Regions from separate parts of the Pseudoalteromonas sp. SG44-8 genome, predicted to be linked through region 1. Evidence: predicted binding sites of a transcription regulator. Region 1 holds the regulator's gene; each other region holds the start of a gene.
What was found. The regulator sigma-54, encoded in region 1, starts transcription at its own class of promoters, with help from an activator protein. The targets are predictions, from matches to a motif close to GTTGGCACGNNNNTNGNNT.
Positions count from the first base shown of each region.

Region 2: the regulator sigma-54 is predicted to act here: its motif matches at 4,284-4,302, upstream of dps (DNA starvation/stationary phase protection protein Dps).
Region 3: the regulator sigma-54 is predicted to act here: its motif matches at 4,648-4,666, upstream of H5163_RS18500 (TorF family putative porin).

Region 1 is NZ_JACJEQ010000036.1:23,796-33,840, forward strand. Features, by position in the region: gene ptsN (PTS IIA-like nitrogen regulatory protein PtsN) at 161-613, opposite strand; gene hpf (ribosome hibernation promoting factor) at 618-905, opposite strand; gene H5163_RS18895 (RNA polymerase factor sigma-54) at 934-2,430, opposite strand; gene lptB (LPS export ABC transporter ATP-binding protein) at 2,497-3,222, opposite strand; gene lptA (lipopolysaccharide transport periplasmic protein LptA) at 3,219-3,752, opposite strand; gene lptC (LPS export ABC transporter periplasmic protein LptC) at 3,742-4,296, opposite strand; gene kdsC (3-deoxy-manno-octulosonate-8-phosphatase KdsC) at 4,293-4,844, opposite strand; gene H5163_RS18920 (KpsF/GutQ family sugar-phosphate isomerase) at 4,844-5,815, opposite strand; gene H5163_RS18925 (calcium/sodium antiporter) at 5,841-6,812, opposite strand; gene mlaF (phospholipid ABC transporter ATP-binding protein MlaF) at 7,068-7,883, shown strand; gene mlaE (lipid asymmetry maintenance ABC transporter permease subunit MlaE) at 7,883-8,662, shown strand; gene mlaD (outer membrane lipid asymmetry maintenance protein MlaD) at 8,677-9,225, shown strand; gene H5163_RS18945 (phospholipid-binding protein MlaC) at 9,232-9,906, shown strand; gene H5163_RS18950 (lipid asymmetry maintenance protein MlaB) at 9,899-10,045, shown strand, end outside.
Region 2 is NZ_JACJEQ010000035.1:5,075-15,119, reverse strand. Features, by position in the region: gene H5163_RS18675 (SulP family inorganic anion transporter) at 1-804, opposite strand, end outside; gene H5163_RS18670 (DUF2237 family protein) at 1,077-1,442, opposite strand; gene H5163_RS18665 (methyl-accepting chemotaxis protein) at 1,899-3,566, shown strand; gene dps (DNA starvation/stationary phase protection protein Dps) at 3,689-4,213, opposite strand; gene corA (magnesium/cobalt transporter CorA) at 4,551-5,507, shown strand; gene H5163_RS18650 (HPP family protein) at 5,592-6,011, opposite strand; gene H5163_RS18645 (oleate hydratase) at 6,249-8,237, opposite strand; gene H5163_RS18640 (LysE family translocator) at 8,458-9,051, opposite strand; gene H5163_RS18635 (Lrp/AsnC family transcriptional regulator) at 9,152-9,601, shown strand; gene gss (bifunctional glutathionylspermidine amidase/synthase) at 9,753-10,045, opposite strand, start outside.
Region 3 is NZ_JACJEQ010000034.1:9,118-19,162, forward strand. Features, by position in the region: gene rplN (50S ribosomal protein L14) at 1-80, opposite strand, end outside; gene H5163_RS18480 (AsmA family protein) at 358-2,298, opposite strand; gene H5163_RS18485 (hypothetical protein) at 2,537-2,956, shown strand; gene H5163_RS18490 (helix-turn-helix transcriptional regulator) at 2,965-3,165, shown strand; gene H5163_RS18495 (hypothetical protein) at 3,314-4,477, shown strand; gene H5163_RS18500 (TorF family putative porin) at 4,767-5,444, shown strand; gene H5163_RS18505 (aldo/keto reductase family oxidoreductase) at 5,578-6,471, opposite strand; gene H5163_RS18510 (Bor/Iss family lipoprotein) at 6,700-7,029, opposite strand; gene H5163_RS18515 (Bor family protein) at 7,026-7,340, opposite strand; gene H5163_RS18520 (hypothetical protein) at 7,533-7,721, shown strand; gene H5163_RS18525 (DUF5329 domain-containing protein) at 7,934-8,308, shown strand; gene H5163_RS18530 (M1 family aminopeptidase) at 8,364-10,045, opposite strand, start outside.

The DNA.
Region 1 (10,045 bases):
TTTATTAAAAACATGCTCATTCTTGCTTGTTAAATAACCCACTAACTTTGTTTAAAATTATTTATATAGAACAACTATATAAATAATTTCCACCTTGTTCTAGAGCTATTTTCCTGTTGCAATAATTACTCTCTAATTCAATACAATACAATTGGTATGACTACGATTGAGCTGCAATTACATGATACAAATCTTGGTCTGTTTTTGCGCTACGTAGTTGTTTACAAAAATCTTTGTTATTGAGTTTATCAGCAATTGTGGCTAACGTCTTCAAATGAAGTTGGCTGTCACCATCTGGTACGATGAGGGCTACAAATATATCAACTGGGCGATTATCAATCGCATCAAAATCAACCGGTGATTCACTCACTAAAATTATTGCTAGCGGGTTTTCAACACCACTCATACGGCCATGAGGGATAGCAATACCACGACCAATACCCGTACTACCTAGTTTTTCTCTCGACAGTAGTGCGTTGAGGATTTCTTGTTGTGATAGCTGAGGGAGCTGTTCATGAGCCAATTGGCTTATAAATTCAATGATCCGTTTTTTGCTATTAAAAAGGACCGCAGCTTTACTGCAGTCCTGACAAATAAGTGAGCTTAATTTCATAGTGTTAGTGTCGAGCGTGCTTCTCTTTGTGTTTAATTACTTGACGATCAAGTTTATCGATTAGTCCGTCAATAGCTGCATACATGTCTTGGTGCTCAGTCGAGGCAAATAATTCAGCGCCACTGACATGTAATGTGGCCTCTGCTTTTTGGCTTAGTTTTTCTACATCAAGAATAACATGGACATTATTGATATGATCAAAATGCCTTTCAAGCTTGGCAAACTTATTGTTTACATAGTCTCTTAATGAATCAGTAATTTCTACGTGACGACCAGTTAAATTTAGTTGCATAAGCATTTTCCTCTTGTGATTTTACGCCTTAAATCAAACTTTTACGTTGATTTGACGGTGGAATAGCCAGCGACTCGCGGTATTTTGCAATAGTCCGTCTAGCTACTTTGATACCTTGCTCTGCCAATATATCTGCAATCTTACTATCACTCAATGGTTTCGCTGAGTTTTCTGCACTGATCAATTTTCTGATCAATGCTCGAATAGCTGTCGAAGAGCATTCGCCGCCGTTCTCAGTGCTTACATGACTTGAGAAAAAATACTTTAACTCAAAAATACCACGGGGGGTATGCATGTACTTTTGTGTCGTTACGCGAGAGATTGTTGATTCGTGCATCTCAACCATTTCAGCAACGTCGTTTAGTACCATAGGTCGCATTGCTTCAGGGCCATGCTCAAAGAATCCCTGCTGTTGTTTTACAATGCAGTTAGTTACTTTGAGTAACGTCTCGTTACGACTTTCTAGGCTTTTAATAAACCATTTAGCTTCTTGCAAATGCGAACGTATAAATTGGCTGTCAGTGCTTGATTTTACTGAGCGTGACATTGCCGCATATTGGCTGTTCACTCTAATTTTTGGCATGCTGTCTGGATTAAGTTCAACCACCCAGCGACCTTTAATTTTTTTCACCGAAACATCAGGTATAACATACTCTGATTCTTCGCGTACTATAGTATCCGCAGGCTTTGGATTAAGGCTGTGGATCAATGTCATTACTTCTTTCAGCTCATCTTCTTTAAGCTTAGTCTTTTTCATCAAAGTGCGATAGTCACGACTAGCTAATAAATCGATATGATCAGTTAAAATCATTTTAGTCTCGCTAATCCAAGGAGTTGCAGGATCAAATTGATTTAATTGAATACATAAACATTCTTGTAGGCTGCGCGCAGCAATACCAACAGGGTCAAATAACTGAATGCGTTTTAACACTGCTTGCACTTCGTCTAGTTCGATTTCTTCTTCGTTATTACCTTGATTTAAGCTCTCTGCGATGTCTTCGCAGCTCAAGGTTAAAATACCTGAATCGTCAACAGCTTCAACAATCGCAATGGCAATAGCTTCATCGGTTGGACTAAAAGGTGTGAGCTGTAATTGCCACATCAGATATTCGTGCAGGGTTTCAGTTGAAGCACCTTGATAAATTGACTCATCTTCAGGCATTGGGCCGGATGACGTATTTGGCGCAGCACTCATGTATTCGTCCCAGGTGACGTCCATAGCCATTTCGTCACTTAAAGTCTCTTTACTTAATGCTTCGCTACTTTCTTGTTCATATTCGCTGGGCTTGTCGTCTGCTGATGCACTAACAGTTAAGTCATCGTTGTCTTGTTTTTGTTCGTTTTTACCAGCCGTGTCGTCTGAATATTCATGCTCTTCTAGCTCTAACAATGGATTGCTGTCGAGTGCTTCTTGAATTTCTTGCTGGAGATCCAATGTACTGAGTTGCAATAAGCGAATTGCTTGTTGCAGCTGTGGTGTCATTGTAAGTTGCTGGCCCATGCGCAGCTGGAGTGATTGCCTCATGTATCTCTAACAATCCTTTTATTGTTATCATCGTTAAGTCTAGCAGATACTTAGCCGAGCGTGGCTTTATAGCCTAAATTGCTCGCCCAGGTAAACATCGCGGACTGTTTGGTCGGCAAGTACATGCTCAGGGGTACCTGATGCAATTAACTCCCCATGAGAAACTATGTAGGCTTTTTCACAAACATCAAGGGTTTCTCGTACATTGTGGTCGGTAATAAGTACGCCAATACCACGGTTTTTAAGGTGTTCAATAATCTTCTTTATATCTAACACTGAAATAGGATCAACGCCAGCAAAAGGCTCATCAAGTAAGATAAATTTTGGATTTGCGGCTAAAGCGCGTGCAATTTCAACTCGACGACGTTCACCACCAGATAATGCCATACCTTGGCTGTCGCGAATATGTTGAATGCTAAACTCATCAAGTAAGCTGTCTAGTGCTTCTTCTCTGGCTTGTTTATTCAGCTCTTTACGAGTTTCTAAAATAGCCATCAGGTTTTGATAAACAGTTAACTTACGAAAGATGGATGATTCTTGTGGTAAGTAGCCAATCCCTAACCGTGCGCGACTGTGCATTGGCAGTAAAGTGATGTCATTATCATCAATACTTATTTTACCTTTGTCGCTAGGTACTAAACCCACAATCATATAAAAAGTGGTGGTTTTACCTGCGCCATTAGGACCCAGTAAGCCAACAATGCTGCCTGCGCTAACTTCTAAACCCACGCTTTTTACAACTTGGCGACCTTTATAGCTTTTTGCTAAAAATTCAGCTTTTAATATACTCATGGCTGCCCTTTAGGTTTGTCTTTTTTACTGTCAACAGGTACCAAAATAGTGTGTACGCGATCGTTTGAGCTTGCGCCTTTTTCAGCACTGATCAGCTGTTGGTCCATATCATAGGTAATGCTTTTGGCATTAATTTTTTGACCTGCTTGAGTGACTTGTGCATTACCAATTAAAGTTAAATAGCGCTTGGCGACATCGTAACGGACTTCATCAGCACTGGCGCTCATTATTGTGCCATCAGTTTGTTTTTCTTCAAAGTAAGCAGGGTTACCAGTTGCAACAAGCAATTGTTTGTTATTGCCTAAATCTTCGCGCTTATGGACTTCAAGTCGATCCGCTTTGATACGGCGGTTACCATGAATGATTTCAACATTTTTTTCAAAAATACCGATATTATCTTTCAGTTGGGCAAGCTGCTTTTCAGCACTGATAGAGACTTGATCCGCAGGTGGTGCCGTATTTTCAGCAAAGCTTGCAAAGGCAATGAATAAGCTTGGTATCACAAGCAAGTGAGCAAATTTATTGGTCATAATATATGGTTCGCGTATGGTTAATTAGTTCTACCACTTCGGCTTTTAAGTCGGCATGGAGGCCGCGCCCAGTGATCTTTAAATTTGGTCCGATTAATTCAACTGGTTGTTCTGAACTCATGGTTTGTAGTTCAATATCAACCTGAATATTATCTGCGTTTATATGTTCAATCATGGCATTATTGGTCAGGTTTTTAGCAACCACATTACCTTCTAAAATTAATTGATGATTTTCATATAGGGTGGCTTCATCGGCATTAATTTGCCACGTTTGCTGTTGATTATAGAGTGTAAAAATAGGTTGTTCAAAGTAAGTAAACCCTAACTGTTGGTAAAGTTCCATTTTTGCAGCTGTTACTTTGTGGCTAATTTTACCTTGTTCATCAAACGCGGTTTGTTTTAATGCCACCGCAGTATAATCAGGTTTTGCTATTATATCTTCTTGGTTTTGTTTTATGGCAGTGCTTTGATAAAAATACGGATACCACAGCCATACCATACAGCCGACAAATAATACGCATAATATTAAACGCGCACTATTCATGAGCTTGTGCCTTCGCTGGTTAATGATTTACCATTTTCGAGCATTAATAAATCAGTGAGTTCACGCACCGCTCCAAAACCACCAGGGAGCATGGTTGTATAATGTGAAACTCGCTTGATCAAAGGGTGAGCATCATTTACTGCCACCGCAAAACCAACTAATTCCATTACCGGCAAGTCAGGTCCGTCATCGCCTATGTAAGCGATTTGTTCATCGCTTAACTGCAATTTATCTTTGACCTGTTGATAAGCTTGCAACTTGTTTTCTTGACCTTGGTAAATATGCGGTACTGTCAGGCTAGTCATCCGTTGCTGAACTATCTGTGAATGACGACCGGTGATCACGGCAACTTCAAAACCGCTATTGATCAGTGCTTTGATACCAAAACCATCTTTAGTATTAAACGCTTTGAGTTCTTCACCTTGATTGCCAAGATAAATGCGGCCATCTGAAAACACCCCATCGATATCACAGATCAGGAGTTTGATTTTTTGTGCTCGCTCGCTCGCATCATCTGAAAGTGGCTGATATAAGTCAGCAAACTGCATTATAAAACTCCTGCTTTGAGCAAATCTTGCATATTAAGAGCACCAATAGGGTGGTGTTTATCATCAACTACAATTAAGCCATTGATACGCTTATTCTCCATAATATTGAGTGCCTCGGCGGCAAGCATATCCGCGGTTGCTGTAGTGCAAGAGCGGGTCATGACAGTGCTGATCAAAGTGCTATGAATATCTATTCGTTGCTCTAAAATTCGGCGTAAATCACCGTCAGTAAAAAGCCCTGCAAGTTGCCCTGTGTCGTCAACAATGGCCGTCATACCTAAGCCCTTGGCCGACATTTCGATTAATGCATCTTTGATACATTGCTTGTCATTGATCATAGGCGTTGCTGGGCCACTGTGCATAATATCTTTTAAACACAATAGTAAACGTTTGCCTAAGCTTCCCCCAGGATGCGATAGCGCAAAGTCATCGGCAGTAAAGCCTCGGGTTTCTAACAGAGCAACGGCTATTGCATCACCCATCGCAAGCGTTGCCGTCGTGCTCGCAGTCGGGGCGAGTCCTAATGGGCAGGCCTCTTGACTTACTTTGATGCATACATGAGCATCAGCCCAATTTGCCATTGATGATTCAGGGTTACCTGTCATGGCGATCATTTTTGCGCCAATACGTTTAATAACCGGAATAATATTCAGTACTTCGCTGGTTTCGCCTGAGTTAGAAATAAGCATAACCACGTCATCACGAGTGATCATCCCTAAATCACCATGACTTGCTTCACCCGGATGGACAAAAAACGCAGGCGTGCCAGTGCTTGCCAGTGTTGCAGCAATTTTATTACCAATATGCCCAGATTTCCCCATACCGACTACTATGATCCTTCCGTGACATTGATACATCAATTGGCAAGCTTGATTAAAGTTTTCGTCTAGATATTGGGTTATATCAAGCAGTGCTTGGCGCTCTATTTCTAGCACCCGCTTACCTTGTTCAATAAAATTTAACTGCGTCATTGTGTTATCCATTTTGTGGGTAGCATTAAGCAACTTGGCTAAAAATATAACTCTGATATGCTAAAAATGCGACCAATAACAGGCCACCTTCAACTCTATTAATGCGTCTTGTACCTTTAAAGCTCAAGGACATAGCTATAAGGGCTATGGTGGCACCAATCATAATTAAGGCATCACGGTTTGCAGCTGAAGGGTCAATAATTGAAGGGTTGATAATCCCAGCCAGTGGCAACACAGCTAAAATGTTAAAGATATTTGAGCCAACAATATTACCCAGTGCTAAATCATCTTCGTTTTTTAATACCCCAGCAATACAGGCTGCCAGCTCAGGCAGACTGGTGCCAATAGCAATAATGGTTAACCCTATTACTAAATCACTTAGGCCAAAATATTTGGCTATATCAACTGCTGAGCCAACTAAAAAATGTGAGCTCACAGGCAGTAATATCATACCAATAATTAACCAAAATAAAGCCGATTTGGTGGGCACGTTATCTGGTACGTCTTCACAGGCTTCACTTACAAATGGGTCATCAGCTTGGTTTTTAGCGCGAATAGAAATAATAACTAAGCCCGCAATAAAGACCACAAAGCCTATGATTAATGCAACGCCCTCAGCAAATGAAAAGTAGTTATCCGAAAATATATACCAGGCGGCGATTGACACTAGCAGCACAAGCGGCATTTCGCGTTTTAATGTCATTGATGATACTGATAGTGGGCGCAATAGCGCGGTAATACCTAAAACAAGTAAAATATTAGTGATATTTGAGCCAACGGCATTACCCACGGCAGTGTCAGTTTTACCTGCAAGCGCAGCTGATGCTGAGACCATCATTTCAGGGGCTGACGAGCCCATAGCAACAACTGTTAAACCAACAATAAGAGTAGGAACACCGAAATTTTTTGCCAGTGCCGCAGCACCATATACAAAGCGATCTGCACTCCAAACGAGAGCTGCAAATCCGAGAATTAAAATGACAAAAGAAGTCACCATTACGTTACGCCAATTATTCAAAATGAGATGGCTGCAAATAGTAACAAAAGCCAACCTGAAAGTATAAATAAAAGAATCTGCGAAGCTTGTTAGATTATGGACTGATTTGGACTGAGAAAAATTATTTAAGCGACGGTTAAGCCAACGGCTGTAAGCTTTGCAGCGCTATTACATAGAATATTACAAAATTTTACGATTTGTTTTTTCCATCTTGGTGTAAAAACGCTTAAAATAGGTGAACTAGTGAAAATAGTAATGGAGAGCGACTTGTCGCAACCAATAGTAGAAATCAAGGATGTAAGCTTTTCTAGGGGCAATCGCTGTATATATAAAAATATGAGCTTTAGTGTCCCTAAAGGAAAAATTACGGCAATTATGGGGCCAAGCGGAATTGGTAAAACCACCATGTTGCGTTTAATTGGTGGCCAATTAAAACCAGATAGCGGCACTATTTTATTCGAAGGTAATAACATTCCTACCATGTCGCGCAAAGAGCTTTATGCGGCGCGAACCAAAATGAGTATGTTGTTTCAAAGCGGCGCATTATTTACCGATATGTCAGTGTTTGACAATATCGCTTTTCCGCTGCGTGAGCACACTCGTCTAAGTGAAGATTTAATTCGCCTTGTGGTGCTAATGAAATTACAAGCTGTTGGCTTGCGTGGCGCACAAGATCTAATGCCTTCTGAGCTGTCAGGTGGTATGGCACGTCGTGCTGCATTAGCGCGTTCAATCGCGCTTGATCCTGAATTAATTATGTATGATGAGCCATTTGCAGGCCAAGACCCTATCTCCATGGGTGTGTTGGTTAAGTTGATTAAGTCGCTTAATCAAGTGCTTGGGTTATCATCATTAATCGTAACTCACGATGTAACAGAAGTAATGAGTATTGCCGATCACGTTATCATTATTGCCGATCAAGGCGTTATTGGTAGCGGTACACCGGATGAAATGCGTAATCATGAATCGGCCCTAGTTCAGCAGTTCTTAAAAGGATTATCTGATGGCCCAGTGCCGTTTCATTTTCCTGCTCAACCTTATCAAGAAGAATTACTGGGAGGGCGCCGCTGATGTTTGATTTTTTGCAAATGCTAGGTCATAAAACGTTAGGACGGTTTGCTGCACTTGGTCGCTCTACTCAGATGTTGATAGGTGCGTTGTGGAGTTTGCCTAATTTTAGAAAAGGCACGCCGCTTTTAATACGGCAATTATATATGGTCGGCTCGCAGTCACTATTGATTATCATGGTGTCGGGCTTATTCATTGGTATGGTGTTGGCGTTGCAAGGCTACACCGTACTAGTTGGTTATGGTGCAGAGGATAGCTTAGGCCCATTAGTAGCATTGAGTTTACTTAGAGAGTTAGGCCCTGTTGTTACTGCATTATTGTTTGCCGGGCGAGCTGGTAGTGCATTAACCGCAGAAATAGGTTTAATGAAAGCGACTGAGCAGTTATCAAGTCTTGAAATGATGGCTATTGACCCTCTTAAACGTATTATCGCGCCACGCTTTTGGGCGGGCTTTATCAGTATGCCATTACTGGCGTTGATATTTTCAGCAGTTGCAATTATTGGTGCTCATTTAGTGGGGGTTGATTGGTTGGGTGTTGATACGGGGAGTTTTTGGTCAATCATGCAGTCACAAGTGTCATTCCAGCAAGATATTTTAAATGGCATGATCAAGAGTTTTGTATTTGCCATCGTGGTTACATGGATTGCGCTTTATAAAGGCTACGATTGTATACCGACCTCTGAAGGGATCAGTAAAGCAACAACAGAGACAGTTGTACACTCATCTTTGGCTGTTTTAGGGTTTGATTTTATTTTGACAGCGGTAATGTTTACTAGCTAATAAAGGTATAGATAATGAATTCACGGAAATTAGAAATTTTAGTTGGTTTTTTTGTTGCGCTAGGCATAGCAGCTTTTGCTATGTTGGCGTTAAAAGTTGCCAATGCAGGGATCAGCGGCAACGGCGAAACCTACTTATTGAAAGCCAAGTTTGAAAACATTGGTTCATTAAAAACACGTGCGCCGATTAAAGTAGGTGGTGTAGTGGTTGGTCGAGTTGAGGGAATTTCAATTCACCCACAAGAATTTGTGCCAGTTGTTGATATGACGATTGATGCGCAATATCAATGTCGTTTTTCAGATACCAGCTCAGTTTCAATCCTGACATCAGGCATTCTCGGTGAGCAATACTTGGGGATTAACCCTGTTATTGCCCCAAAATCAGCTGAACAAGCGTGTTTAGGTGTTGCGGTAACGAGTGATGATAAAAACTTAGGGTTAGACGAGTTATTTGGTGTTGAGAGCAAAGCCTTAAATGATGGCGACTATATCACTGACACGAAATCAGCATTGGTGCTTGAAGAGTTAATCGGGCAATTTTTATTCAATCAAGGCGGCGAGTAAGTAATTATGTTTAAGAAATTTTTAATGGTAGTTGCGCTGACTTTCAGTGCCATTAGCGTAGCAAGCGATGCGGTCAATTTAACAGACCCATATAAAATGGTCCGCCAAGTATCTGATAATACTTTTCAACGTATTACTCGTGACCAGCCTTTAATCGAAAAAGATAAGGAGCACCTACGGGTTATTGTCAAAGAAGAGTTGATGCCTTACATTGATTATAAATATGCTGCACTGCGTGTATTAGGAAGTCATGTATCAAAAGTACGTGCGATTAAAGATCCTGCCGAGCAAAAACAAGCAGTTGAGGATATTAAACACTTTATTGATGTGTTTCAAGAATACTTAATCGCTACTTATGCTGGTGTGTTTACGCAATACACCAACCAAAAAGTAGAGTTTGGTGCAAGCAAAGAGTTTACAGGACAAGACCTAGTATTAGTGAAAACCAAAATTGTCGAGCCAGGCAAGCCGGAAATTAAAATTGATTTTAAAGTACGTGAAGATCGCGATGGCGAATGGCGTGCTTATGACATGGTTGCCGAAGGCATTAGTTTATTAGATGCCAAGCAAAGTGAATTTCAAGGCATTTTGCGCCAGCAAGGTATTAACCATGTAAGTGACCTACTTGAACAGAAAAGTAAGTTGCCAGTGCAATTTAGAGGTGACGGCGGTAATGAGTAAAGTAACGGTTACTCAGCTTGACGAACAGCACTATCGAGTCAGTGGTGAATTGACTCGAAATTCAATTTCCGCTGAACGACTTCTGAATAAAAACTCACAAAGTAACCATAAAAACTGGTATTTTGACCTTTCTGAGGTG
Region 2 (10,045 bases), on a different contig from region 1:
GACAAAGCTGACAATTGCTAAGTTAAGTGCTGGCACGACAAGTTCACGAATAATACCAATATCATAAATAGGGGTGTTAAACACTGGAAGGCCACCGGTTACAGTGCCAATTGTGTTGATATCAAACTGTTTTAAATTAAAAACCCACACTAATAGGGCACCAAATGCGATAGCAAACATCGATGCTGGCCAAGTCGGTTTTAGTCGCTTCATGGCAAAAAAAACACCGAGGGTAAACAGGGCCATTAATAGAGTAGGGATGTGGGTTTGTGATAAATAAGTAGGCACACCTCCTAATCGTTCAAGTAAATATCTGTCATCGAAGGTAAAACCGAATACTTTAGAAAATTGGCTGACAATAATCGTAATTGCAACACCGTTTAATAAGCCCATTAAAATAGGCTTGGATAAGAAGTCTGCTAATACCCCTAATTTAAATCGGCTAGCAATAAAGCACCAAAAGCCAGTCATCGCGGTCATAGTTACAACGAGTTGCCAGTGTTTAACACTGTCCCCAGCTGCAAGTGGTGTCACCACTGCAGCAATAACCGCACATGTTGCTGCATCGGGTCCGACAATCAATTGTTTGGAAGTACCAAACAGGGCATATAAAATCATGGGTAATATGCATGAATATAGCCCGACAGCGGCGTTAACCCCAGTAAGTTGTGCATACGCGATAGCAACAGGTAGAGCAACGGCGGCAACGGATAACGCAGCCCTCACATCATCAGCAAACCACTTTCGTTCATAATGAAGTAAAGTGTTTAAACCCGGCATAAAATCATACAAACGCGACAGCACTAAAGTTTCCTTATTTAATCGTAAGCACACTTGGATAGTAAATTTAATATATTAACAAGTATAGCTCAGGGGTGAGGATTTTTTTAATAAATAGCAGATACTTAGGCTTAGGACTGCTTTTGATTGAGTGTTAAGTCTGATGAAAAAGTTTAAGGTTGAGCGATATTAGCTGGTTGGTGTTATCACATTGCTAATATCATACTAGATGGTGAATAAGATAAAACCAGCGCAATGGCTTTATCTTAGAGTGTGTAAATGCCTATTGGAAACTTTTAACGTGCAGAGTATTGGTGAGCCTTTAATACTTCAAGAGAGACTACTTGTAACGATTTTTCATGGGTGGCCTCAAGTATAACCGGCGGAGCTACGTTTTCAGCAACCGCATGGTGCCAGCGCACGGCACATAAACACCATTTATCACCAGCCTTTAGGCCTGCAAAATCGTACATTGGATTAGGCGTTATCAAGTCATTGCCTTGTGCTTTTGAAAACTGTAAGAATTCTTCAGTCATGATGGCACATACACTGTGGTTACCAAAATCAGATGCAGGGACATAGCAAAACCCTTCTCGAGTGTAGCCTGTATTCCCGCAGCACAAATGCAAGCGCGTACCTAATACATTTAATTGATTGCTCATAAAACTACCTTGTTATAATTTGTATTGTTTTACATTCAGTCTGCTTTCAGACTATGTGAAAACGTGGTGGATGAAAAGCTTAATATTGATAGATAGCATGGAGATCACAAATAACATAGCCATTAAAAATATTAAACGTCAGTTCATCAAACTAATGGCGAGGCCAAAATCAGTTCAATATTCATTTATAGTTGCGTGTTGTGTAATTATTGTGCAATTGTGTTTTTGTTGGCTTGCAATTTTTACGTTTACTGTACTAGTAAAAATTTATTATGGTAACTTGCAGCTACTATACGTTTGTCTTATATCCAGAATCTATATATATGTGAATATGGTATTTGAATAGCTTCTGATTTCAAATAAACACTTAATTGTAATTGGCAGTATAATTACAGTTTTTATAAGCTCTCGATGTATCAATACCATGGAGCTTTACATTGTTACACGTGAGGAAAAATGAGTAATCTAAGTCTGAAAAACAAGCTGTTGCTATTAGCTATTTTGCCGCTCACGCTGCTTTTAATTAGTTTAATGGCCAGCTCATATTATTTAGAGTATCAAAATCAGCAGCAAAATTTTGTATCGTTTAAAACAAAATTAATTGCTGACAAAGAAAGTTTATTAGCAACTGAGGTTGAGATAGGCCGTCAAATAATTAATTACGAACTAGCCAAGGGGACTAAAGAAGATGCAAAAAATGCATTGCGAGATCTCACTTTTGGCAAAGATGGTTACTTTTTTATCTATGATACAAAAGGCGTTAGTATTTTCCATGCTCTATTGGGTGATGCAATTGAAGGGCAAAATAAAATAGCCATGACCGATCCCAATGGTAAAAAAATAATTGTTGGATTACTTGAGCAAGCAAGACAAGGTGGCGGTGCTTTTTATTATGATTTTCAAAAGCCTAATACAACGGGGTTAGTTGAAAAAATGGGTTATGCAGCGATGGTTCCTGGTACAGATTGGATGCTAGGAACGGGCGCTTATATGGATGATATTGAAGCTGAGCTAACAAAGTACCAAGCAACAATACAAGCTCATATGAATGAAAAAGTAACGACCCTGTTATTAATTGCATTATTTTGGGTGATGTTGACGGTGTTTTTTGCCTTAATTGCGGCAAACAATATGGTAAAGCCTATCCAAAATATGGTGCAAAACTTAGATGATATAGCAAAAGGCGAAGGTGATCTGACTAAGCGCTTAGAAGTGCATAGTAACGATGAAATTGGTCAATTGGGTAATTCATTTAATGTGTTTGTTAGTAAACTACATAGCATTATCACCAATGTGGCAGATGTAACTCGTGATGTAAAAGATTCATCAAATGATATCAATACACAAACACAGTTAATTGAAAATCAGTTAGTAAACCATAATCATGAAACTGAGCTGGTAGCAACGGCGATCACCGAAATGTCAGCAACATCTCAGGAAGTCGCGCAAAATACCACACAAGTGGCGGTATCAACCCAGTCAGCCACGCAAGATGTTGCCAATGCTCAAAAATGTGTAGATGTTTCTTTAGAAGAAGTTTCAAATTTAATGAGTGAGATTAATCAAGCTGCTGAACAGGTTAATTCATTAAGTGAACAATCTAAAAAAATTAACAGTGTATTAAGTGTTATCGGTGGCATTGCTGAGCAAACTAACTTATTGGCCCTTAATGCGGCTATTGAAGCTGCAAGGGCTGGCGAGCAAGGCCGTGGTTTTGCGGTTGTAGCTGATGAAGTGAGAAGTTTAGCCAGTCGTACACAAGAGAGCACGTTAGAGATTAATGAAATGCTTAATGAGTTACATACGCTAGTCACAGCAGCGGTAAAGGCAATGTTGGCAAGCCAGCAAAGCTGCAATCGCTCAGTTGAGTCATCTCGCGCAATTTCTGAAAGTTTAGGGGCGGTAACCAGCTCGGTTACCACAATTAACGATATGAGCACGCAAATAGCTACAGCTGCCACAGAGCAAAGTAGTGTAACTGAGGAAATTAACCGTAACGTTTTTGCGATTCAAGAAATCGTTAATGAGCTAACACGTTCAATTAAAACAACCTCATCAGTTAGTCATCACTTAGCTGGTCGAGGGGAGAGTTTAGGCAATTTAGTAGGTCAGTTTAAGATCTAATATAAACAAAAAGTGGCGATATTATTGTTGATCAGTAATAAATAAAGATCAGGCTTTAAATAGCCCGATCTTTGACTTTAAATATAAATTAGTCAGTTTAAACTGAACACAAAACCGCTAGATTAGCTGCTGAGTTTGCCCGTTGACGACTCTAAGTGTGCACGCACAAACCATTGAAACTGTTCTAAATCGGCAAGTTGGCTAATTAGCATATCCTCAGATACCGGATCGAGCTCTGATAGCTTGCCAATCGCACTTCGGTGATCGCCATTAATCCCATTATATACTTTATCAAGCGCAACTAAGTGATCTTTTACCAAGCCCTTACCAATTGAGTAATCTTGCCATGAACGACGATCAACTATCGATTTTGGAGTACCAACTGGAACTCCGCCCAACGTAGCGATTCGCTCGGCGATGGTGTCGGTCATTGCTCTGATCACTTCAACCTGAGGGTCGAGCATTTCATGCACGCCAATAAAATTTGGGCCAACTACATTCCAATGAATATGTTTTAGAGTCAATTGTAAATCGATCAGTGCGACCATGCGGTTATCAAGTGTAGCAATGGTATTTTTTGCAGATTCTTCATTCATACCTGGGGCAGTAAATTCAGCGATTTTGTTTGTTTCGTTATTGTTACTCATTATTCCTCCTGATTTATAAGGAATGTTCACAGCGTCTAATAAAGTCTATGAACATGCGTTAGTTTATATAAAGCAATGGTTGTGCCGATAAAAATTATTTTTTAAGTTGCTGATATTTAATGTTTTGTATTTTTTTCAAAGGAGGGGGATGAAAGCTTTCTTTGATATGCCATGAAAAATATGCACTTTTTTGTAAAATCTGCAAAACAAAAGGTGCTGTTACGTGTTAGCGAATTGCTTACTATTAATAATAACTGAGATGCAGGAGTGTATTGTCATTGTTGATTAATCATCACTTACATATACTCAACTCATCTTGTTATTAAAGGAGAAGTGCATGTTGAGATTTTTTTCTATCGAGCAGGGGGTGATCAAAGAGTTAGAGCCTTCATCCGATACCTCTCTTGAAGTATCAATCAGAAATGCACACTGGATTGACACAATCAACCCAACGGAAGATGAGCGAAATACGCTCGCAAAAACGCTCAATATAACTTTTCCTGAGTCAGGGGATGTGCAAGAGATTGAAGCTTCATCGCGATGTTTTATCGACAATGAAGGCTTGCATGTGCATGCATTGTTTATGTCGCCCAATGAAGGACGTTTTAATACGGTAACAGTTGCCTGTTTACTACAGGATAACTGTTTGCTGACCATTCGCGATGACGAGCTGGCTGACTTTCGATTGTTACGCTTAAGAGCACGTAAAGGTCAAGTAATGTGTGATACGCCAAAACAGTTATTGGTTACATTATTCGATCAAAAAGTCGAAAACCATGCTGATATGCTCGAGGATATGCATCATCAGTTAGAGAAGCTCAGTGCATATGTACTAGAAGAAGATGACTCTGATCTAGAAGAAGCGGTTAGTCGTATCGCGCGTTTAGAGGATGCGAATGGGAAAGTGCGTTTGTGTTTAATGGATACGCGGCGCAATATTTCGTTTTTAATACGTCGTTTAGGTGTACAAAATGAGGATCGCGAATCACTACGAGAAATTGTACTTGATATAGATACGCTAATGTCTCACTGTACCTTTTTGTTTGATAAGGTGAACTTTTTGATGGATTCAACACAAGGTTTTATTAACATTGAACAAAATCAAATTATCAAAACCTTCTCTATTGCTTCGGTGGTTTTTTTACCACCTACCGTAGTAGCCAGTGTATATGGGATGAACTTTAATATAATGCCTGAGCTGCAATGGGAATGGGGTTACCCATTTGCAATTGGCATTATGTTGCTATCGGGCTTTGCCCCTTATTTATTTTTTAAACACAAAGGCTGGCTGTAGTGTGTGCCAATGACTACTTGGCATACACTATTATACGAGTTTATATTCATTTTATACGGATAGCGGTCTTATTATCACCTTGCATTAAGATAATAAAGCGGCCGCTAGGCGCACAAAGTCGGACGAGGTAAGTATACCCACGAGTTTATTTTTTTCAGTGATCACAGGCATGCAACCATGGCGGTTATCAACAAAAAACCGAGCAACATCTTGCAGTGGTTGGGTTGCTAGTACAGTGGCAAAATCGGTTGCCATAATAGTGTGTATTTTCGTTTGTTTTTCCTTTCGTTCAAGTGCGCTAGGACTGTAATTAGCCATAATATTCATCACTTGGGCAATCATGATTTTTTGTGTCAACATACCCACTAGTTCGCCATTGTTATCAATTACCGGAATATGGCGGATATTTTTTTCCTTCATTAGATTATGTGCGTCGTGTAGGGTGTTTTCTGCACTTACGGCAAATGGATCTGATGTCATTAAATCTGCAACTGTTTGGCTCATTTTGGCTCCCGTGAAATCACTAACTAGAACTTTGGTTAAAAGGTTTACTAAAATAGCTACTGGAGATAGATGGATTATCCAGAGCTCATATTATTAATCATTCTAGCCTTATTTTTTCTTATTGCACTTTATCAAGATTAAGGCTTTGGTTTTTTGTATAGGAATAGTTTTTAGCTTGGTCATCAGCTGGTTTAGATTTATAGCCACTGGAGATATATTTACTCTCCGAAGCTCAGATTATTTATCTTTATGCGAAAAATTATCCCTTAGTGTACCAACCCAGTTTGAAAATTTATGTATCGCCGAGTTGCCTTTGCCCAGTAGCTCATGCATTTCTGCTTCAAAATGGGTTTGTTCTTTACTACTTGGCTCTGGTAATGGCGGTAAAATATGAGCAAAGTAGGTTTTATCAAGCAGGCGGTGTAATAACCGCTCGCCAATAAAGGGCTTGCCGCTGTTGAGCGCTCTAGCTCCTTTAATTAGGTTACGAATATCATATTGGGTTGGGCTAATGTCGGGCACTTGTTTAGGGATATTAAGTAACTTATATACCCCAATACGTGCTGTACGAATAGAGGCTTCCATCGTGAATATAATATCGTTGTGGGTTTCAACAAATTGACCAATCAAACCTAAGTTTGTACAACCTTCAGGAACTGAGGTGGGTCTGTCACCAGCTGCACGAGTCATAAATTGAGCTGTGATATAAGGCATTAGCGCTGTACGTATCTTGGTATTGGCAATGATTTCATCAAGCTGCTGTTCAATGCCCAAATGGTAGCAAAGCTCCGTAATTATTTCTTCACCGCTACATTGTGGCATTGTTTTAACGATACGATTACCTTGTTTGTCCATTAATAAACCATAGACCCAAAGTACTAACGTATCATCGGGTTGATCTGGAAAATGAGGTTGGCGGTTACACGTTACACTCAATAGCCAGTTAGAGTCTGTAAAAGTAATAATGCCGCCAGTTACCGTGCGACCAGAGTAAGGATCGTTTACTGATAATGTCTTTAGCTTATCTATAAGTGGGGATGGCTTGCAAGTCAGTGTGGCTGACTCCCACATAGACTTATCAATATCGCCATAAAATTTTTCGGGTTTACCAAAAACAGCTGATTTCTTCGCGAGGTTTTTCCATAAATTCCACCCGCTATTTTCGCCGGGATCATGTTTTTCACAGTTCAGTTCGGGTACATTTTGCATGTCGCCATAAGCTGTATGCTCTGTCATTGAACCCGTTAGTGCATAAACTAAATCGTCTGAAGCAACGTTAATATGCTGTGCTTCACCTTTTACAGTGGCATGGATCCCCGTTACGGTTTTTTTATTACCAGTAAATGTTATATCCAGATCGTTTACACGGCTTGCAAATTGAAAATTTACGCCTTTGTCTCGTAATAAATTAGCAAGCGGTTTAATAAAGGTATCGTATTGATTATATTTAGGAAAAAGTAAAACAGACATGTCGGCAAAGCCATCAATAGAATCAAGAAAGCGATGCAAATACAGTTTAGTTTCTAACAAGCTATGACAATTTTTAAAGGCAAACATAGTACGAAATAAAAACCAAAAATTGCTTTGTAAAAAACCTTTGCTGAAATAGTCTTCAATGCTGAGATCGTCAAGCTCTTCTTTGCGCTTGAGCATTAAACGGATCAGCTCCCATTGCTGGGCTTTATTCAGGCCAAAGTCACTTGCATCGAGTATCTCACCGCATTTATTTATTAAACGGGCTTGTGAGTAATTAGCGTCGTTATCATTAATTAAACGGTACTCATCAAGCACAGAATAGCCTTCGGGCAGTTCAACAGCGGGAACGTCTTGAAACAGATCCCACAAGGTGTCGTAATTCCAGTTCATTTCACGGCCACCACGAATAATATAGCCGTCTTCAGGGTTACCCGCGCCATCCATTGAACCGCCTTCAATATCCATTTCTTCCAAAATGGTAATATTTTCAGCGCTCATATGGCCATCACGAATAAGATAAAATGCCGCTGCTAGGCCACCAATACCTCCACCAATGATCCAAGCATTACGTTTTTCTATACCGGGTGTAGGCAGCGTTTTATGACGTGCATAAGGAGCAATAAAATCATGAGGGGGCAAGGTATTAAGTGGTTTATTGCTCCAAAAATCAGCCGTTGCGTCAGCTTCATGTTGGAAATTACTTGCTGCGGTTGCAGAAATATTAAACTTCGCTATTGCTTTATTCGTCATTAGCCATCCCTTTTCATGAATATAGATAAGTGTCAGTACTGTTTGCAAGTCTCTCCATAATTGCACGAGGCAAGCATAGTCATGTTGCAGTAGATCAAAGTTTTAGTTCGCGAGGGGTTTATAAGTTAGCTGCTGGAAATTGATTTGTTATCCGAAATTGAGGTTAACAATGGCAACTTAACCAAGTTGCCATTGTTAAGGCGTTTATTTGTTTTATTACTCACAGCATACTAAAAAGTACCGAGGCGACTAACAATACAGCCATAAAAATATTGAATGCTTGTAGGCGCTTGCGATCTTTTAGCCATACTTGTAGCCTTTGTCCGACTAACGTCCATGAGCAGACACAGGGTAAATTAACTATACCGAAAATAAGGCCTACAAGTACCACTGCGCCAATTCCTTTGGATGGGGCATAAACACTTACTGCACTTAATGCCATAGTCCAGGCTTTCGGGTTAACCCATTGAAATAAAGATGCTTGTACAAAAGAAAAAGGTCTAGTATCGCTATTTTTAGAACCGATAGGAGTTTTATTACTGGCAATTTTATAAGCAAGATAAAGCAAATAAGCCATGCAAAGCACTTTTAATAGCTGGTAACTCCATGGAAAAAAGTCAAACAATTGCATGACACCTAAACCAACCAATACGAGCATGATCACAAAGCCAATTGTTACGCCGAGTAAATGTGGCAATGAACGTTTAAAACCAAAGTTAGCGCCTGAGTTCATTAACATCAGGTTGTTAGGACCTGGGGTGATGGAAGATACAAGTGCAAATAATGCTAATGCTGATACCAATTCAATATTCATTTATAGTTGCTCAGTTGATAATGATTGTGCAATTATATTTTGTATGGCTCGCAATTTTTGCGCTTATTAATCTATTATAAATTTACTTTAGCAACTTAATATGAAAAAAGATCGAATTAACGACAGGATATTGCAAGAATTAAAGCGCAGTGGTCGAATTGCCAACGCTGAACTTGCTGATTTGGTTGGTTTATCCCCATCAGCATGCTTGCGCCGTGTACAAGAGTTAGAAAAAGCAGGTGTGATCAAAGGCTACCGAGCAGTTATTAATAATCAAGCGTTTGGACTTGGTTTTGTCGCGTATGTGGGGGTGGGTTTAAATGAGCACTCTACGAAATCACAACGAGCTTTTGAACAAGCACTTGAGTTTATTGATGAAGTTAAAGAGTGCCATAATGTCACAGGAGCATTTGAATATTTACTTAGAGTAGAAACCGCTGATATTAAGTCTTATAAAGCATTCCATGCTGATGTTTTAGGATCAATCCCACAGGTACGAACGATCACTTCGCATGTAGTGATGGACTCACCAAAAGATGAGCGGGCGTAAATGCTAGCGCCAACGGTGCGATGCCACTTTTAATTTTATGCTGAGTCCTTGCTTGGTGGTTTATGTCACTTTATTTACCCAACAAGTAGCAGTAAACAGGCTACTTGTTGGGTTTGATATGCGCTCAAAATTGAGGTTAAAGCACGTTTAATTAAAAGTAACTATCATCGCTGATACGCAGTGCCATACAATCGCTGTGGCCGTTTATAATCATGCTTTTATCAACGCGTACGCCAGCACCAGCGTATTTACCTGCTGCGGTAAAACTACATATTTGCACAAAGTAATCAGCTACTTTAGGAAGGGCAAATAACTGCTGGTATATTTGCTCTTGAGAGGCAAAATGACCCGTTGTTTTTTCTATTACGTGTTGTTGTTCATCAACGAGTTGAATATTTGCACCGCATCGACCAACAATCGGTTTAACGACATAGCCTGTTTGCA
Region 3 (10,045 bases), on a different contig from region 1:
CCGCCTAAGACTTTAATACACTGCACTTTGCGAGCGCCGCTGTTATCAGCAACTTCCAGCTGAGTTTGCATTTGGATCATGTTAATGACCTCCGGTGTAGTTATTACAACTGTCTTAAATTTGTTTAAAATCAAGACATTTAGGTTAAAAACCACTCAAAAAACAATCTAGTTGTCTCCCAAGGGCGGGCAATTGTATCAGCATTGCGGGGGTAGTGGTAGGTTATTTTTTAATTAATTTAGAATAACGAGGATGGTTGTTTTGTCGATGAAACATATTTTGCTATTTTAGCATTGATTATAAAACAATCAGGGCAATTTTATGCCCTGATTGTTTTATCACCGAATAAAATCGGCATTATTTGCCAAACAAACCTTTTAACTTATCTTTAATTTTATCTTTCGCTTTTTCTTTTACTTCATCTTCTGCCGCTTTGCTTACATCTAAGCTGATGCCAACATCATGAAATGGTCCTTTGATTCGCACTGGAATTTTAAAGCCGGTACTGTCATCTTGGGTACCCTGTCCTTCGAGTGAATCGACTATACCTGTCACTAAGCGGTAGTTAACTGTCGTTGCAGGTAGATTAACATCCCCTTCACCACTAATACGTACTAATGGACTTAACAAACTCAGATCTGTGTTTTTACCTACGCCATTGGTAAAGTTAAAGCTACCCGTTAGCGCAGAGAAGTCGGTTTGCTGGGAATTATCAAAGCCAGTATCTAGTCCTTGTGATATTGCACCAAAGTTACCCTTAATTAGCTCTTTGCCTTTGCGAACCATTTCAGCAATGTTGGCGCCTTTTACTGCACCATCGGCAAATTCAAATGCTAGTTTACCCTGTAGGGCACTCATAAAGTCTTTTTGGCTCTGACCTGATGTTGCTAAGTCCCAATTGAGTGAGCCTTTGCCCATTAGCTTATCGAAGCCAGCGGCATCTGTTAGCAATGGTTGTGCATCTATTTTATCTAACGAGAAGTTGGTGCTGATTTTGTAAGGAGCTTGTTTCGCATTAACCGTTACTGTGCCTTTACCATTACCTTCGTAGGCGGCAAACTTATCTAGGCTGATTTTTGCTACGCCTTTGTTAAGGTTTACAGTGAATTGATTAGCACCAAGTTTGATTTCATTTGCTTTTAAGCCACTTGAACGGATCACCACATTCGCATCTAAGGCATTTAAGCCACTTAAATCCATTTTTGTGTCATCCCATACAATTGGTTTGGTTGGCTCGTCACTTTTAGGTTCTGGTTTATCTGCTGGCGCTACCACCTCAGGTAAGTAAGGATTTAAGTCCAGCATACCTAAATCGATGTCAGCATTAACGGCTAAACGCTTACCTAAATTAAGCTCGCTTTTTCCTTTGATCTCTAATGCATCAAGAGTGGCGACTAATTCAGCTAGGTTGAACTTATCACCTTGCATACGCATTTTGCCGCTAACACTAAATGCATTAAAGGCGCTTTCTTTAGCGTTCAGCTCGACTCCCTGCCATTTAGCAATGTCTTTTACTGAATCACCACTGAGCGCTAATTGACCTTGAATATCTTTACCTTGACCGGCTATTAAGCCTTTAAACTCAACATCAACTAACTTTGAAGTGACATCAGTTGTCACATTAAATGTATCACCTTCTATTGCTTTAGCTGGGTTATCAACTGTTACATCAAGCTCAAAGCGCTCTTGCATATAAGTGATCCCACCTTTGACTTCGAGTGATTTATGCAGTGAAGGCAGTAAGATAGCTAATTCTAAATCGCTAATTTGCTGTTTAGCTCCCGTTTGACCATCTAAATAAGTAAACGACCCACCATATATAGCTACTTCACCTAATTGAATATCGAAATTTTCAGGTAGTTTGACTGCCTCACCTGCTTGAGTTTGCTGCTCAGGTTTCGTAGCTACTGCATCAAATAACTGCCAGTTAGCTTTACCATTTTTATCTGTTTCAAGCAGAATATTTGGTTCATTAATCACAAACTTTTCTAGTTTAAGTTCACCACCAAATAGCGAAAACCAAGGAATATGAACTGCAAGTTGCTGCATGCTTGCCATATCTGCACGTGAGCCAGTTTTCATATTGGCAAAATGCACATCTTCAAGTTCAAGCTTCAAAGAAGGAAAAACGGATAATATTTTATCGCCTTTAATAGTTAAAGTACGCCCTGTGGTTTGCTCAACCTGCTCAGAGACTTTATTAAAAATGGCATCGGTTGGAATTAAAAACGGTGCAGCAATAATTAAAGCAACAAGCAATAATAATATGACACCAATAACTTTAAATAAGGTCTTCATGATGGTCCTTTCAAATGTGCAAATAATGTTCTTATCATAGCGGGAGTTAGTATTAAAATCATTGTGCAACGAATAAAAATGCTATTCCCTGCATTCTACATTGAATATATGAATTGTGACTGAAATATTTTGATACCTTTAGGTTACAAAAAACAACTTGACCAAATGATACCCCAAGGTTACATTGATACCTGTAGGTTACAAAAATATAAATTAACACTTTCACAGGATGGACTTTATGAAACAACAAGATATTAAAACCGAAGAAAAATTTATGAACCAAAACGCATGGTTTTCGATCTTCATGGGTATAACCTTACTAATTATTAGCGTTTACCCCATGCTTAATCACACATCAGCACCGCTGCTGTTTTTAGGAAGTGCTGCTTTTCTTGGTTCATTTTTTATGTTTGTGATCAGAGGTGGCTTTACATGGAAATTAAGTTACCGCCTGACTTATAAAGATGAGTATTTAAATACTATAGACACGATAGCCTATAAACATGTTGTACTCGCTCTGCTGTTTAGCATGGGGGCGATATATTTAGCTTCAGATAACCTTGCTGTTGATGTAACACACAGTACCATGGCCACCTTTTACTTAGCTGTTATGAGTTTGGTATATGGCTTTTCAATTTTTTGGCAAAGCCGTGATTAGGAGGTAATGTGCAAAACCATATAGCTGAATTTCGCAAAGCCGCTGGGCTTTCACAGCAAGAGCTAGCCGATGCTATCGCCGTTTCACGCAAAACAATCAGCACGGTCGAAACATCACGCTTTACACCTTCAGTGATCATTGCATTGAAGATAGCTCGGCAGTTTGAAACTACTGTGGAGCAGTTATTTTCACTTGAAGAAGCAGATTAACCCCTTTAAATGCAATCTTGTGCAGATTTAACTTATCAAGATTGCATCCCCTGTATTCTCCGGTATGATGCACAGCCCTGTTGTTTTAAGACGTTTTGCGCTAAAATTAAACAACTGAAAAATGTATTTAACCGGAGTACCATCAGGCATGAAAAAATTGCTCATTTCACCTTCACAAATGGCATTAGGCGAACAAGAAGGCCATATTTATCAAAATATTCTAAAGCAGGCTTCTGAAATCAGCTTAAACCTGATGGCGGTGAAAATAGAAAATCATCCTGAAGACTTCTTAGGTTGGTGCTATGAACTACTTAATGCTAGCCGTGACCGTATTAATCATGACTTACTCGAAACCAATCAATTACCAATTTTAAAAAAGCTTAATGACTTATTAGTTTCAGCAATTAGCTTCTTACAATTGAAAACATTACGCGTAGCGCCTTGGCCTGTAGTTAGTGTATTTATAGAGCAACATAAAGATGTGTTAGCCCTTGATGAACAGTTACGCCTTGCCAACTATATAGCTGGTATTCGCGAGCAATCACTGAAAGAGATGATCCCTGAAGATTTATTAGCATTTAGTGGCAAACATACTTCTGCACTGGATCCAAGTAGTTATAATTTTGATGTTGAATGGTTTAGCTCTACTAAAAGCGCCAAAGCTTTTCATCAAATGCTTGCCGACCTGCCTGCATTATTTGATGAAGCATTAGCACATATACCTTTAGAAGGTGAAGTAACTGAAGCTGATTACCAAGAATTTGTGGTCAAATATTTAAAAGCCTTTACTGATAGCAATGAAAAGCCAACGCTTGCACCGGCAACTCGTCTATTAGCAATGCGCCGCCCAGATGTTTTTACACCAATTAATAACACCCGTTTAGATGCACTTTGTTCAGCATTGGCTATTACTAAATTAAATAATCGTGACTTTGCGCGTTATTGGCAGGATATTGTCCAAGCAGTTCATGGTATGTCTTGGTTTAAAATGGCAAGTGGTGACAGCGAGCTGGATCAACAACTTGTTGCAATCAAAGCGTTAATTCCGTGCTTTTTCTATCACGCAGACAAAAACACGCCTGAAAACTCTAACTACATCAAGTTATTGAGTAAACCAAAGCGTACAACAACCACTGGCACTAGAAAAGTGCGTCGTGGTAAAGAGTCTGCTGAAATACTTGTTGATCGCGCACTTGCTGCTGACGATATGCCTGAGCATATTCGCGCAAAGCGTGATTCAATTATCAGCGAAGTACAAAAAGGCCGTGGCGTGAACGAAACAATCAGCCTAATGCGTACTATTTTTGGTTAAACCACAGTAAAAAATACAAAAACCCGCTGCAACTGAGTTGTGCATGCGGGTTTTTTTTCGCACCAATAAAGTGCGCAGGCTTCGTAAAAAACAATCTCCTCCTTTCACTATAAATATTTATACCTTTGTTTATAAAGTAATTTAAATATAAATTATTGCTTTTCATTTAACTTGGCACAAGCAGTGCAATTATCCTGGTAGACAACTAAAAATAGGATCCGCAATTATAGACTGCAATCTAATTAATAATTGCGAGCCAAAAAATCAGCATAACAACAGGATACCAAACATGTTAAAACTAAAATCAGCAATTGCGATCAGCACACTTGTACTCATGGGTGCAACATCTACAGCAGCATATGCAGAAGTAACAGCCAATGCCGCAGCAACTTCAAACTACTTATGGCGTGGTCAAGAACAAACCGGTGGTGATGCTGCAATTTCAGGTGGTATTGATTATGCCAACGAATCAGGTTTTTATGCTGGTACTTGGGCTTCAAATGCAAGCTGGGCCGATGAAATGACCTACGAGCTTGATCTCTATGCTGGTTTTGGTGGCGATATTAATGAAAATATGAGCTACGACGTTGGCTACATCTATTACGCTTACCCTGATGCAGCTTCTGGCGCAGACGCTGATTTTTCTGAAATTTACGGTAGCATCAGTATGGGTGGCTTTAGCTTTGGCGCATCAGTTCTTGCAACTTCAGCCGCAAGCGGTGATGGCACAGACTTTGGTGATTCGTTATACCTGACTGCAGATTACGGTTTCGCTGTTGGCAGTAATGGCACTGAAATGGCTTTACACTTAGGTCACTACTCTGGTGATTTTATTGGTGATGACGATATCATCGACTACGGCGTATCTATCTCTAAAGATGGCTTCACTTTTGGTCTATCTGATACCGATATGGATGACAGTGATATTAAGGCTTACGTTGCTTTTTCAATGGACTTTAGCCTATAAAAAAGAATGTGTTACTTGCTGCAACACTAAGGGCCGTAAGGCCCTTTCTCGATCTTGGTAAGCGGCTAAGTTCAGATTTTATGTCAAGACTTACCCTCAACTCAGACTGCTTATAGCTTAAAACTTACAACTCCTATGGCACACTGTGCCCTGTTGAACCCTGCCAAATACGATACCATTGTTCACGACTGAGTTTTAACTGCTTAGCGGCAACAGCCGATTTAACACGCTCAATATTGCCAGTACCCAGTACCACTGATGGGAAACTTGGGTGCATTAATAACCACGCGTAAACCACTTGATCAATAGAACTTGCACCAATTTCGCTACCGACTTGCTCAAGTACTTGACGCAGGCGAATCGCTTTTTCATCATTTTCTGCAAAAATGCGACCGCCAGCCAAAGGTGACCAACACATAGGTTTAATATCAAGTAACTGACATTGGTCTAAACTACCATCATCAAGTGCTTGCATTTCATACGGTGAAAATTCAATTTGATTGGTCACCAATTCAAAATCAAGACGCGACTGCAATAAACTTAGTTGTGATGGCGTAAAGTTTGATACACCAAATTCGAGTACATCACCATTTTGCTTAAGAGTAGTGAATGCCTCAGCTACTTCGTCTGCATTCATCAAATAATCAGGGCGATGAATAAGTAATGCATCTAATCTATCGGTATTAAAATGCTTTAACGATTGCTGTGCTGAGCTAATAATATGTGCGGCACTCGAATCGTAATGATTAGCTTGGCCTGCTAATCCTAAGCTTGCAAAAGCAGGTTTAATACCACACTTGGTAATAATTCTAATCTCATCTCGAATACTTGGCTTTAAAGCCAAGGTTTTACCAAACTCTGCTTCACAGCCATATCCACCGTAAATGTCAGCGTGATCGGTGTGCCTTACGCCAGCTTCAATTGCTTGCTCGAGAAAAGCTAAACACTGTTGTGGAGTAATTTGCCAATCTAATAATCGCCAAAACCCTAGTACTAGTTCGTCAATTTTACGCTCTGCGTTGTTCATTATTATCTCTCAACTATTTGGTGCACGATGCTAAAAAATGCCAGCCTCTATACGAATGGACTATATTCTACTAACTTAATATACTTTTAATAGAGAGAAGAAGATAATATATCCAGCATAGAAAAAGCACCCATTAAAAGTGAGTGCGATGCTAACTATATGATTGAGTTAAATAAGGTTAAGGTACTTAACTAGTACAACTTTAACATGATCTTTGATTATTAAAAATTACTGCACTTTATACGGTACCTGTGCACAACTCACCTCAACTGTTTTTGGGTACCAAATAGGCCCAACTTCGTTAACAACCAGTTCTGCTAAGCCATTAGTAAATGATTTATAAGTGTGCACACTTTGCCATTGCGGATCAGGGCAAATCTCAGATAAATCAACCGCATTCGAGCCCTCATAAAGAGCGGCGGCAAAGTTGTGATGCCATTGCTCACTTTTATGGTTTTCAGATAAGTCATCATATTCACCGTTATCAAAATGAATATTAGTACACCCCGCTAACACGACAATAAATACAATAGTGAACAACCCTGTTAACTTTTTCATATTCCAACTCCTTCGCTACCTTGCTCCTGACACCAGACTTTAATTGTGTGTGGTGCATAAATACCTAACGTGACTAACCCTAGCGCACCATCGGTAAATGTTTGTTGTGATTGCATTTGCACCACAGTTTGATCGCCACATACCTTTTTTACATCAACACGCTGCTCACCAACCAGTCCCCACATAAAAAATGGACGGCTATCTTGATAAGTTGGTTTTGAGCTAAGTTTAGCCATTTTTTGTGGTTGGATTGTTACAGCTGAACACCCTCCAAGCACAATAAATAACAAACTTATTAAAAAAATTCGCATAACTTAATCCTGATTAATTTAGTGGTGCAGAGTGTAAAATGAATGCCTACTAAAAAAAGTAAGAAACTGTATTGAAAATGTAGAAACAAACTGTATTCATTAGCTTGGCAAGCTTTTGTAGGAACTTTATCTTATTTAGAGCACCTAAAATGCAGTAACATTCTTTTTAGTCAAATTACTTTAAGGTCATTGATGCAGATAAAATCATTTTCTTTTATTGCTATTGTAGCAATTGCCATTGCTTTGCTAAGCATCACAGCATTGGCCACAGCACCATTGTCAGACGAATATAAAGGCGTTACTGAAACAGCTCATACACTCACGCAAGATTTAACAACATCAAGGACCGATTATTTTTGCTGGGGAACTCAATGCATGTAGTGATGCAAGGCAAAAGGTAGCTATTACCGCACTTTATAAGCTTGGTTTCTCAAAAACGCTTTATATTGATGATAAACGGACAAATGCTTTTGGTCTTGCGCTTGAACAAATATGGCCCCGCGGTGTAACCGTTAATACAACCCGTGTGCCACAAAAACAAAGCTCAGATCACAATCCTATAATGGTAAATTTACACCTAAATGAGGCTATAGATGAAACACTTACCCCATAATATATACGTTTTTATAGCGTGCCTTTTACTGTGCGTTAGTCGGCTAAGTGTTGCAGCAAGCGCAGATCAGGAAGTCAGTCACTTAATTAGTTTTATTAAGCAAAGTAAAGCAACGTTTATTCGAAATGGCGATGAACATAACAGTGAAGAAGCTGCTGAGCATTTAGCCATGAAATACCGAAAAGCCAAACGCTATGCAAAAACCGCTGATGATTTTATTGACAACCTTGCCAGCAAAAGTTCATGGAGTGGTAAAGCCTATACGGTTATTTTACCTGATAGTAGCACATTAACCGCTAGCAAATGGTTAACTGATGAATTAGCCCGTTTTAGAGCAATAGAAAAGCCGCAATAAATGCGGCTTTTCACCTTGTGAAAGTGGATATAAACCAAGTCTCAGCTAACGAACTCTAAAACTTAGCCAAGTTATCAACACTATCTTTATCAATTAACTTAACAAAAGGATCAACCCCTGCGAAAAGCGGCTTTTCTTTCACTTTTAGTTCAATGGTGTTAGTGCCGGTTACTAACCGGTGCTTTTGTGAATAAATCACAAAATCTTCAGCTAGTAGGTTTTCAGGATCATCGTTAAATAATGCAATATCAATCATTTCATCAAGTGGTTGCTCTGCTTCTTCACCTTGACCATCGGCACGCTTTTTAGCGGCCTCGACAGTTAGAGTGACCGTGTACAAGCCATCACTATCAGCCTCATCAGATACTTTCGCTTCTTTCATTGTCAGCTCATATAAAGTGATATACATAAACTGATCATCAATGAACGCTTGCTCTGCGGGAGTCGCGTCACGTTTCAAATAACTAAGTAAATCTAACGTGGTCGGGTAAGGATTACTTTGATATTTAAAGTCACTAACAAACTCTTTTAAAATGCTGTTTAAACGCTCCTCACCAAACAAATCATGCATGGCCATCATCACCACTGAACCTTTTTGGTAATAAATATGCGCTTGGCTTTCTACTTTATACAACGGCATTTCTTGATACGCTTCAACTGAGCGACCTTGCAAATACTTATCAAGTTCATACTTTAAGAATTTACGTAGCTTTTGCTCACCGTATTTTTTCTTAAGTACCATAATTGCGCTGTATTGCGATAAACTTTCTGACAATACTGCAGCACCTTGCACATTAGCTCCGGTAACCTGATGCCCCCACCACTGGTGAGCCACCTCATGAGCAGTAACATAGTAAGGCACATCAATCTTAGTACTGTCTCGGTTATCTGTAATAAAGCCTATTTGCTCTGAATAAGGTACAGTATTAGCAAAGCTTTGTGCAAATGACTCATAACCAGGGAACTCAATAATACGCATTTGCTTATGTTGATAAGGACCAAACTCCGCAGAAAAATAATCAATTGAATCAGTAACCGACTCAATCATACGATCCACGTTCCACGTATGGTCTTGATGGTAATAGACTTCAACATTTACTCCATTATGCGTTATTTTTTTAGACTCTAAACGAGCGGATAAAATGGCATAAAAGTTTATTATTGGTGAATCCATTTCATAACGGAACGTGCGTCGTCCGTCAGTCACTGTTTCACTTTTTAAATAACCTGGTGCAATTGCAAATTGCGACTCATCAGTAGTAATGGTTGCAGCAAAGTTGATAAAACCACCATTCGCGCCAAACATGCTTTGTTTGTAATACTGAGTGTCTTCAAGTTTATTAGCACGCTGTAGCTCAGGTAAGCCACGTTTACGACGCTCATGTTTATCCGTTAATTGATAACTGTCGTTATAACCAAAGCGCGGGAATAAGCGCCAATTATCAATAAAGGTGCCATTAGCAACAAGCTTAGTATCGGTGTTGCTATCGGCAAAACCTTGGTGGCTGCGCTCGACTGAAATCTCACCTTTGCGCACTTCACCAGGCATTAATGGCTGAGTAAATTCAAACCACGCTGAGTTATAGTCAGGCAATTGTTCAGTGATGTCCCCTCCGGCAATTTTAACACTCCACTGAGGGCTGTTATCCGGTTTACTCACCAAAAATCGCTTAATTGCTTGATCACTAGTATTGGTAATAAGCACATTGGCAGTGGCGAGTATTTTGCGCTGCTGTG